2 linked regions of the Stappia indica genome follow. The protein of the gene in region 2 binds, or shares a complex with, the protein of the main gene of each other region. Links are inferred from orthologs where the notes say so. Each region holds a gene or a part of one and is shown on either strand. Other genes may lie near its edges.

Region 1 (4,651 bases), 1.8 Mb from region 2 along the record:
CACGCTGCGGCTTGTTTCGAAATTTGCAGTGCAACAAGAGGCAGGGCTCGGCGGCCTGCCGTCAGTAGGTCCAGCGCTCGGCCTTGGCCAGCAGGAAGTCGCGGAACACGGCGATGCGCGCGGTGTTCTTCAGCTCGGAAGGGTAGACGAAATAGGTGTCGAAGCTCGGCACCTCCGCTTCCGGGAGCAACTGCACCAGGCCCGAGCTGTCTTCGTTGATGTAGTCGGGCAGCATTGCGATGCCGATGCCGCGCTGGACGGCGCGCTTGATGGCCACCACATTGTTGACGCGCAGCACCGAACGACGCTGCTCGCCCGGCGGCAAACCCGCAGTTTCCAGCCAGTTCATGTCCCGCAGATAGGGCGGGGCATGCTCGCCGAAGGTGACGATCCGGTGGCCGTCGAGGGCGGCGACGGACTTCGGGGCGCCGAAGCGCTGGATGTAGCCCGGCGCGGCATAGACGTGGAAGTGCACCGTGAACAGCTTGCGCTGGATCAGGTCCGGCTGCGTCGGCTGGCGCAGACGGATAGCCACGTCCGCCTCGCGCATGCCGAGATCGAGCTCGTCGTCGTCGAAGATCAGCCTGAGGTCCATCTCCGGGTAGAGGTCGATGAACTCGTTGAGCCGCTCGGTCAGCCAGGTCGAGCCGAGGCCGACGGTGGTGGTGATCCGCAGGGCGCCGGTCGGCTTCTCGCGGCTGTCGGTCAGCCGGGCCTGCGCGGCCTCAAGCTTCATGAACACCTCGCGCGCGGTGCGATAGAGCACCTCGCCCTGCTCGGTCAGCAGCAGCCCGCGCGCATGCCGGTGGAACAGCGGGACCTTCAGGTCGTGCTCCAGCGCGCTGACCTGCCGGCTGACCGCCGACTGGCTCATGTTGAGCATGTCGCCGGCATGCGTGAAGCTGCCGGCCTGCGCGGCCGCGTGGAAAATCCTCAGCTTGTCCCAGTCAAGCGGCACGACACCCTCTGTCTGTTCGCGTCAGTTCCAGCGATTTCGGCCGAAGCCTCCCGGAAGACAGCCTATTCGGCGGCCTGCACTTCCGCAATGTCCAGTTCGGCGAGGTATCGCTCGCTCTCGAGCGCCGCCATGCAGCCCATGCCGGCCGCGGTCACCGCCTGGCGGTAGATCTCGTCGGTGACGTCGCCGGCGGCGAAAACGCCGGGAATCGAGGTTGCCGAGCTGTCCGGCGCGGTCCAGATGTAGCCGGACGGCTTCATCTTCAGCTGCTCCTTGAACAGCTCCGTCGCCGGCGCATGGCCGATGGCGACGAAGAAGCCGTCGGCGGAAATGTCGCGGGTCTCGCCCGTATGGACATTGCGGATGCGCGCGCCGGTCACCGTCTTCGGCATGCCGCCGCCCAGCACCTCGTCGACGACGCTGTCCCAGATCACCTCGATCTTGTCGTTGCGGGCAAGCCGGTCCTGCAGGATCTTCTCGGCGCGGAAGGAATCGCGCCTGTGCACCACGGTCACCTTGGAGGCGAGGTTGGCGAGATACAGCGCCTCCTCGACGGCGGTGTTGCCGCCGCCGACCACGATCACTTCCTTGCCGCGATAGAAGAAGCCGTCGCAGGTGGCGCAGGCCGAGACGCCCGCGCCCATGAACTCCTGCTCGGTCGCAATGCCCAGCCACTTGGCCTGGGCACCGGTGGCGATCACCAGCGCATCGCAGGTGTAGGTGGTGCCGCTGTCCCCGGTCAGGCGGAACGGGCGCACCGACAGGTCGGCCGACAGGATCGTGTCGTAAACGATTGTCGTGCCGACGTTTTCCGCCTGCTTGCGCATCTCTTCCATCAGCCAGGGACCCTGGATCGGGTCGGCGAAGCCCGGATAGTTCTCCACCTCGGTGGTGATGGTCAGCTGGCCGCCCGGCTGGATGCCGGTGATCAGCACCGGCTCCAGCATGGCGCGCGCCGCATAGACGGCTGCGGTATAGCCGGCCGGGCCGGAGCCGATGATCAGGAGTTTGTGGTGCTGTTCGGCCATCGCCTCGTCGTCCTTGCCTGTCATGTCCGTTCGCCGGTCGCCGCTTGCGCGAGCCTGGCGCGATGCGCCGCAAGGCGCTGCCGGATCGCCTCGGCGATCACCGGGGTTGAATCGATCGGCTCACAGGTAGTCACTTTAAGCGGTCCGGGAAAGGGGTGCACGGCGTTCCTTGCCGAAACTGCCCCCAGAAACGCATCGAATTTGCGGTGTCCGCCGCTGGGGTGGAAAACATGCACTGCCCGCCCGCTCGCCAGAGCCTCGCCGACCATGTTGGCGCTGTCCGCCGTCACCACCACCGCATCGGCATTGGCGAGATAGTCGAGCATCGGGTTGTCCCCGCTTCCGTCCCACATGATGTGCGGCCCGCTTGCCGCGAGCTTGCGCAACGCGCGCGCCAGCGCCGGCGGCGTGCGGCGGGAGGCGGTGACCATCAGCGCGGCGCCTTCCGCGGCGATCCGCGCCAGCCCCTGCGCAAGCTCCGCCATGTCGCCGTCGGAGAAACGGTGGTTGCGGCTGTCGCCGCCGACCAGCACGGCAACGCGCGGACGGGGCAGGGCGGCGATCTCGGGACGGGGCGCGGCGCGCGCGGCGGCAAGGCGGTCTTGCGAGAACCGGTGCGGGCCGCTCGGCGTCGCGATCACGTTGTCGCCACGCAAAGTGTCGTGTTCGGGCACCCAGATCAGGTCCGCCGCCCCCGCGCCGGTGCGCGGATCCTTCAGGAACACGGTGAAGGTGCGCCCAAAGCTTTCGCGCTTGATGCGGGCAAGATAGGAGACCGCGCGCCGGCCCGAAGCGATGACGAGATCGGGAAAGGGCGGGGCGGTGGGGCTGCCGGGGCGCGAGGGCGCCTCGCGCGGGTCGATCAGGCCGAGGCGGGGCATGATCCAGGACCAGGGCGCGCGCGGCGCCACGCGCCGGCACTCGGCCGCCAGCCCCAGCGCTTCGGCGACGGCAAGGCACTGGGTCTCGTCGCCGGCCTTGCCGTCGGTCAGCACCCAGGCGGTCGCCGGTTCCTGTGAGGTTTCGCTTTCCGGATATTTCTTCGTCATGACCTGTGTTGATATAGTATTGCAGGTTTCGGCAAAGAATCATAAGTGCCCGGATGAACAGGAGGCACGATCTGTCGGCCCCATTGTGCGCCTGGCACCGCGTCCCTTGCCCGTCCGGCCGGTCCTCCCGCCTGCCGGATCTCGGGCGGCGCGGCTTGCACGGCCGCTGCATTCGGCGAATGGGCGACGACATGTCTGTGCCAGCGATTTGTGAAGGAGACCAGCGTGAAAATTCGCCTCGACGCGATTGATTGGCACATTCTGAAAGAGCTGCAGGCGGATGGCCGCATCACCAATGTGGAGCTGGCGCGCCGCGTCGGCATTTCCGCGCCGCCCTGCCTGCGCCGCGTGCGCGCGCTCGAGGAGGCCGGACTTATCACCGGCTACCGCACGCTGCTGGACGAAAAGCAGCTCGGCTACGAAGTCACCGCCTTCGCCATGGTCGGGCTGCATTCGCAGACCGAAAGCGACCTCAACGCCTTCGAGGACAAGGTCAAGAGCTGGCCCGAGGTACGGGAGAGCTACATGCTGTCCGGCGAGGTAGATTTCCTCCTGAAATGCGTGGTGCCGGACCTGCAGTCCTTCCAGAACTTCATCATCCGCGAACTCACCGCCACGCCCAATGTCGACAGCGTGCGCACGGCCCTCACCATCCGCCAGACCAAGAACGAACCCGTGGTGCCGGTGAAGGATTGAGGATTTTCTTCTTTTGTTCTCATTCTATAGGGGTTAACGTAGAGTAACAACATTCCTGAGGCTGGCCCGATGGCACGTGGTTTGTTGAAACGGAGTGGTTACTCGAGACGCTCGAGAAACGGGCGAATGTCGTATGTGAATGCGTACTGGGCATCTGCCCCTGATGAAAAGAAGAAAACGCGCCAACGGTGCCGGGAGTGCGGCGCAGAAATTATTAGAGTGTCTATGGCGAACGGAGGTTCTGCTACCTTCGAAGCTGCTCCTGGGCTTAGCCGAGTAAAGCATCCTTGTGCGCATCGCGGGGAAGGGCTTAGTCGCCGTCGCGATGATGAGGTTCAGGATTTGTTTGAATACTTCGATTTCGCGTAGGTATTTTATTGGATGGTGCATTATGTCGAAGAATATAGTAATTTTTTCAGACGGCACCGGTCAGGTAGGCGGTGTTTCTCCAGATCAGAATCTGTCAAATGTCTATAAAATGTATCGCGCTATGCGTCCGGGGCCTGCGTCGCCTATCAGCCCGCAAAAGCAAGTGTGTTTCTACGATCCAGGTATCGGGTCTGGGAGTATTGGAAGTATCTCTATTTCGTCCATTAGAAATATTTTAGCTTCGGCGCTGGGGTTAGGTATAGATGAGAATGTAATAGATTGTTATGAAAAGATAATTTCATACTACGAGCCAGGCGATAAGATTATTTTAATTGGTTTCTCTCGCGGGGCGTACACGGTGCGTGTTGTCGCTAACGTGATGAACCTCTGTGGTGTCCCAACTAAAATGCCCGATGGGACTGCGGTTCCTCGACATGGGCCGAGACTTCGGAAGATTGCCTCCGATGCTGTCAGATATGTTTACAATTATGGAAGCGGAAAGCCACGTGGTGAGGAGCCATTTTATAGTAATCGCGAGGAGTTAGGGCGTA
Region 2 (5,641 bases):
TGTCGCGCGCGGATGCGGCCTTGTGGGTGCAGTACAAGCTCGACCAGGGGCTCGACCACATCCTGGTCGACGAGGCGCAGGACACCAGCCCGCACCAGTGGCGCGTCGTCCAGGCACTCGCAGAGGAATTCTTCGCCGGAGCCTCGGCGAACGAGCGCATCCGCACGCTCTTTGCCGTCGGCGACGAGAAGCAGTCGATCTATTCGTTCCAGGGCGCGGTGCCGGCCTATTTCGCCGACATGCGCCGCTATTTCGAGCGGCGGGCGAAGGATGCCGAGGCGGCGTTCGAGCGTGTCGAGCTGACGCTCTCCTTCCGCTCGCGGCCCGATGTGCTCTCGGCCGTCGACACGGTGTTCGAGGCCCCCGACATGCATGCGGGCCTGTCGCAGGAGGCAGGCGCGCCGATCCATGAGGCGGTGCGGCGCAACGACCCCGGCATGGTCGAGATCTGGCCGCCGGAGGAGCCGGTGGAGCAGGAGGTGCCGGACGACTGGACCGCGCCGGTCGACCGCATCGGTGCGGACAGTCCGATGCTGCGGCTGGCCGACCGGCTGGCGCGCTCGGTGCGGAGCTGGTGGAAGAGCGGCGAGGCGGCGCCCGGCGACGTGCTGGTGCTTGTGCGCAAGCGCGGGCCCTTCGTCGATGCGCTGACGCGGGCCCTGAAGCGCGAGGGCGTGCCGGTGGCCGGCAGCGACCGGCTGGTGCTGAACCAGCATATTGCGGTGGAGGATCTGCTGGCGCTCGGCCGCTTCCTGCTGCTGCCCGAGGACGACCTGTCGCTTGCCTGCCTGCTGAAGAGCCCGCTGCTCGGCCTCGACGACGACGCGCTGTTCCGCCTCGCCCGGCCGGACGGAGCTTCCTTGCGCTCCGGCACGCTGTGGCAGTCGCTGCGCCGGCAGGCGGACAGCGATCCGGCGTTCGAGCGGGCACGCGAGCGGATCGAGACCTGGCGCGCGCGCGCCGACTTCATGCCGCCCTTCGAGTTCTTCTCGCGGCTGCTGGGCGCCGACGGGGGACGTCGCGCTTTCCGCGCCCGCCTCGGCTCGGAAGTCGACGACGTGCTCGACGAGTTCCTGGCGGTGACGCTTGCGTTCGAGCAGACCGGCGTGCCGGGGTTGGAGGGCTTCCTCGCCTGGTTCGCGGCCGCGCCGACGGAGGTGAAGCGCGAGCTCAATGCGGCGCGCGGCGTGGTGCGGATCATGACCGTGCACGGGGCGAAGGGGCTGGAGGCGCCGCTCGTCGTGCTGGTCGACGGCGGCGCGGCACCGGTCAGCGCCCATCACGACCCGGTCTTCATCGAGCGGGCGATGCCCGGCAATCTCGGCGAGGTCACGGGCCTTGTCTGGAACCCGGTCAAGGCCGAGCGCAGCCCCTGGCACGGCGAGCGGCTGGACGCCCTGCGCCAGGCGGCGGCCGACGAATACCGCCGCCTGCTCTATGTGGCTATGACGCGCGCCCGCGACCGGCTGATCGTCTGCGGCTGGATGCCGGCGCGCGGCCAGTCGGAGGAGTGCTGGCACGCGCTGGTGGCACGCGCGCTGGAGCCGGGTGCCCGCGACGGCGAGGCGGGAGACGGCGGCCCCTGCCGCATCTGGCAGCGCCCCGGCACCACCGCGCCGGCGCCGCTGCTGGCGCGAGGGACAGAGGCTGCGGAGGAAGGATCGTCGCCGCCGGCCCCTGCCTGGTTGTTCGCGCCGGTAGCAGCGCCCGAGCGCCCGCGCCGCCTGCGCCCGTCCGAGGCCTTCGACGAGATGGAGGCGAAGGAGGGGGCCGAACCGGTGCCGGCGACCGACCGGCTGGCGGAAGCGCGGGCAGCTCCCGACTTCGCGCTGGAGCGCGGCCGCCACCTGCACCGGCTGCTGCAGCTGCTGCCCGAGCTGCCGCCGGCAGAGCGCCGCGCCGCAGGCGGGCGCTATCTCGCCCATGCCTTGAGCCCGCTCTTTGCCGCAAGGGCGGAGCAGCTCTTGAACGAGGCGCTCGGCGTGCTGGAGCATCCCGGCTTTGCCGCCGTCTTCTCGGCCGATGCGCGCGCGGAAGTGCCCCTGGCCGGAACGCTGCGCCTTGCCGACGGCTCGGCCTATGAGGTGTCGGGCCAGATCGACCGGCTGCGCGTCGACGAGGACGCGGTGTGGATCCTCGACTTCAAGACCGACCGGCGGGTGCCGGAGGGGCCGCACGAGATCGGCGAGGCCTATGTGGTGCAGCTTGCGGTCTATCGCCGGCTGCTCGCCGACATCTGGCCGGGGCGGGCCGTGCGGGCCGCGCTGGTCTATACGGCCGGGCCGAAGCTGGTGGAACTGCCGGGCGAGGCGATGGACGCGGCGGTGGCGGCGCTGGCGCCGGCCTGAGACCGCCGCGACACGGGTGCGACCCAACGCTTGCTTGACGCGGGCGGGTCGCCTTCCTACGTTCGGGGCAACGAAAGGATGCGTCGCATCCGCGAGCTTTTGGAAAGGGCATGAGATGGCCACTTCAGTCGTGACCGATGAGAGCTTCGAAACCGACGTCCTGCAGGCGTCCGGCACCGTCGTGGTGGACTTCTGGGCCGAATGGTGCGGTCCGTGCAAGATGATCGCACCGGCGCTGGAGGAAATCTCCGAAGAGATGAGCGGGCAGGTGAAGATCACCAAGCTCAACATCGACGAGAACCAGAACATGGCGATGAAGTACGGGGTGCGTTCCATCCCCACGCTCATCCTGTTCAAGGACGGCCAGCCGGTCTCCACGCAGATCGGCGCGGCACCGAAGAACAAGCTGGCCGCCTGGATCCAGACTGCGATCTGACGCAGTCCGGTCTAGGGCGAACCCTGAACCGAATCACGCCGGTCCGGCTTGCCTTTGAAGGCTTGCCGGATCGGTGCGTCTTGCGTGGGATGCGGGCAGGCCGAAGGGCCGGTCGGCAGTTCCGCGCATCGGCGAGAGCCCGGATTTCCCCTGGCCGCTGATGGCCGGGCGAGAGGCGGGGGCGCCGGTCGGACCAGACCTTTTTCTGAAGACGCCGAGCATTGCCGGGAAGACCATGAACGACAGCAACGACAAGACCAATATCAACCCCGAGGATGCCGTTTCCGGTCATGAGGCCGAGAACGGCGGCGAGGCGCAGGCCGCGCTCGATCCGACCGAGGCGCTGCTGGCGGAAAACGCCGAGCTGAAGGATCGCATGCTCCGCACCATGGCGGAGATGGAGAACCTGCGCCGGCGGACCGAGAAGGAAATCCGCGACAGCAAGCAATACGCCGCGGCCAGCTTCGCCCGCGACATGCTGGGCGTCGGCGACAACCTGCGCCGGGCGCTGGAGGCGATCTCCGCCGAGGCCCGCGATGCGGCCAACGAGAGCATGCGCGCCCTGATCGAGGGCGTCGAGATGACCGAGCGCGAGATGCTCAACCAGCTCGACAAGCACGGCGTGCGCCGCATCGACCCGGCCGGCGAGAAATTCGATCCGAATTTCCACCAGGCGATGTTCGAGGTGCCGAACACCGAGGTGCCGAACAACACTGTCGTGCAGGTGATGCAGGCCGGCTACGTGATCGGCGACCGCGTGCTGCGTCCGGCGCTTGTCGGCGTGTCGAAGGGCGGGCCGAAGGAGCGCAAGCCGGAGGGCGAGGCCCCGGCGGCCGAGCCCGGCTCGACGGTCGACCGCACCGCCTGAGTATGTTTGCGGGCCTCCGATGAGGTCCGATCTTACGCTTTGCGAGAAAGGCGCGCCCATGGCGCGCCTTTTTTGCTGTTGTCCGCTGGCAGCCGGCGTCAGTCGAAGCGGCTGAAGACCAGCGCGGCGTTCACCCCGCCGAAGCCGAAGGCGTTGGAGAGGACATGGTCGACCGGCGCCGACCGGGCGCCTTGCGAGATCAGGTCGAACCCTTCGGCCTCCGCCATCGGCCGGGCGATGTTCAGGCTGGGCGGCAGGGTCCTGTCGCGGATGGCAAGGACCGAGAACACGGCCTCGATGGCCCCTGCTGCCCCCAGCATGTGACCGGTTGCCGACTTCGTGGAGCTGATCGGCACGCGGCCGCGCGCAGCGCCCAGGACCCGCTCCAGGGCGGCGAGCTCCGCCGCATCGCCGACGGGCGTCGAGGTGGCATGCGCGTTGACATAGCCGATATCCGCAGCCTCGAGCCCGGCCATCGCGATGGCGATCTCCATCGCCCGCGCGGCCTCGCGGCCGTCCGGCCAGCCGGCGGTGACGTGGTGGGCGTCCGTCGTGGTGCCGTAGCCCGACAGGACGGCCAGGGGGCGAGCGCCCCGGCGCTCGGCATGGTCCAGCCGCTCGATGACCAGCATTGCCGCGCCTTCGGAGAGAACGAACCCGTCATGGTCCGCGTCGAACGGACGGGAGGCGCGCTGCGGGTCGTCATTGTAGCCGAAGGACAGCGCCTTGGCCGCCGTGAAGCCGCCGATGGCGACGGGATCGACGCAGCCTTCCGCGCCGCCGCACAGGGCGATATCGGCTTCGCCCGAGCGGATCAGGCGCATGGCATCGCCGATGGCCTGGGCGGAGGCGGCGCAGGCCGTGGTGGGCGAGCCGGCCGGCCCGTTGAAGCCGAAGCGGATCGACACCTGGCCTGCCGCGAGATTGGGCAGGAACGAGGGAACGACGAAGGGAGACAGCCGGCGCGGCCCTTCCGTGCGGACCAGTTCGCTCGCCGCGGTGATCGCCGGGACGCCGCCGACCCCGGTGCCGATCTGCGTTGCGGTGCGCGCCCGCTGCCCGGGCTCCTCCGGGTGCCAGCCGGCCTGGTCGAGCGCCTCGATGGCTGCGGCCATGGCGTATTGGATGAACAGGTCGTTCCGGCGCCGGTCGCGGGCATCCATACAGCGCTCGGGGTCGAATCCCTCGGCATCCTCCGCGATGGAGGGGACCAGCCCGGCGATCCCGCATTTCCAGCCGGTCGTGTCGAAGCGGGTGTTGGCGACGATGCCGCTCTGCCCCGCGATCAGCCGGCGCCAGTTCGCCTCGATGCCGGCGCCCAGCGGGGACACGGCGCCCAAACCCGTGACGACAATCGGAACCGACATGCTAGCCTCCTTGGTAGGGTTTTGACGTGCATATACACATAGAGAGGCGAGCACAAGGGCCCGATCCGGGTTTCACGGCGCCGCCAGCCGGCGGGCGACGCTGAGATAGATCGCCGCTTCCTCTTCCGTGATGTCCTTCATCACCGACGCATAGGCGTCCGGCCATACCGCCAGAAGCGGCTCGAGAACGGCATCGCCCTCCGGCGTCAACTCGCAGACACGCTGGTTTCCGGGCAGTCCGGCAACGCGCCGGACCAGTCCCTTCCTGGCAAGGAGGTCGAGATTGCGCGTCAGGCTGGTCCGGTCGAGGGCGATGCGCCCGGCGAGCACCATGACCGGCTGCCCGGGCAGGTAGCGAATCGCCGCCAGCAGAAAGAACTGCTGGACGGTGACGCCGTAGGGCTTGAGCCTTGCGTCCCAGCGCTTGAGCAGCGCCCGCGAGGTCGCCACGGTGTTCATGATCAGGCAGTCGGCAAGGGCTTTGGGCAAGGTCATGCCCTCATTGGAAAGCAGCACCTGGCGAAGTCAAGACCTGGCGCGGCGCTCGCCGCCTCCGGGCGAAGTAACACGGGGGACAGCGCGCGTGCGCCTCACTTCGCCCGTTGCGGATGCGCCGGGTTAC

Evidence for each region.
Region 1: the proteins of trxA (region 2) and trxB are in contact, whole or in part, in a crystal structure (PDB 1F6M), measured with the Escherichia coli proteins. The link is inferred for Stappia indica from one-to-one orthologs.

What each region holds. Positions count from the first base shown.
Region 1 is NZ_CP046908.1:1,539,671-1,544,321, reverse strand. Bases 4-2,993 are described here. They hold trxB (thioredoxin-disulfide reductase), read right to left. Parts: upstream 1,987-2,993; coding sequence 1,021-1,986; downstream 4-1,020. Other genes in these bases: GH266_RS07250 (mitochondrial fission ELM1 family protein), read right to left, coding at 2,007-2,993; GH266_RS07260 (LysR family transcriptional regulator), read right to left, coding at 62-958. Also shown: more of GH266_RS07250, read right to left, coding at 2,994-3,035; GH266_RS07245 (Lrp/AsnC family transcriptional regulator), read left to right, coding at 3,261-3,731; GH266_RS07240 (T6SS phospholipase effector Tle1-like catalytic domain-containing protein), read left to right, coding at 4,123-4,651.
Region 2 is NZ_CP046908.1:3,351,129-3,356,769, forward strand. The notes cover bases 1,419-4,123. They hold trxA (thioredoxin), read left to right. Parts: upstream 1,419-2,463; coding sequence 2,464-2,784; downstream 2,785-4,123. Other genes in these bases: addA (double-strand break repair helicase AddA), read left to right, coding at 1,419-2,348; grpE (nucleotide exchange factor GrpE), read left to right, coding at 3,020-3,652; fabF (beta-ketoacyl-ACP synthase II), read right to left, coding at 3,751-4,123. Outside these bases: more of addA, read left to right, coding at 1-1,418; more of fabF, read right to left, coding at 4,124-5,019; GH266_RS15730 (MarR family winged helix-turn-helix transcriptional regulator), read right to left, coding at 5,092-5,514. UniProt on the Escherichia coli protein: Participates in various redox reactions through the reversible oxidation of its active center dithiol to a disulfide and catalyzes dithiol-disulfide exchange reactions.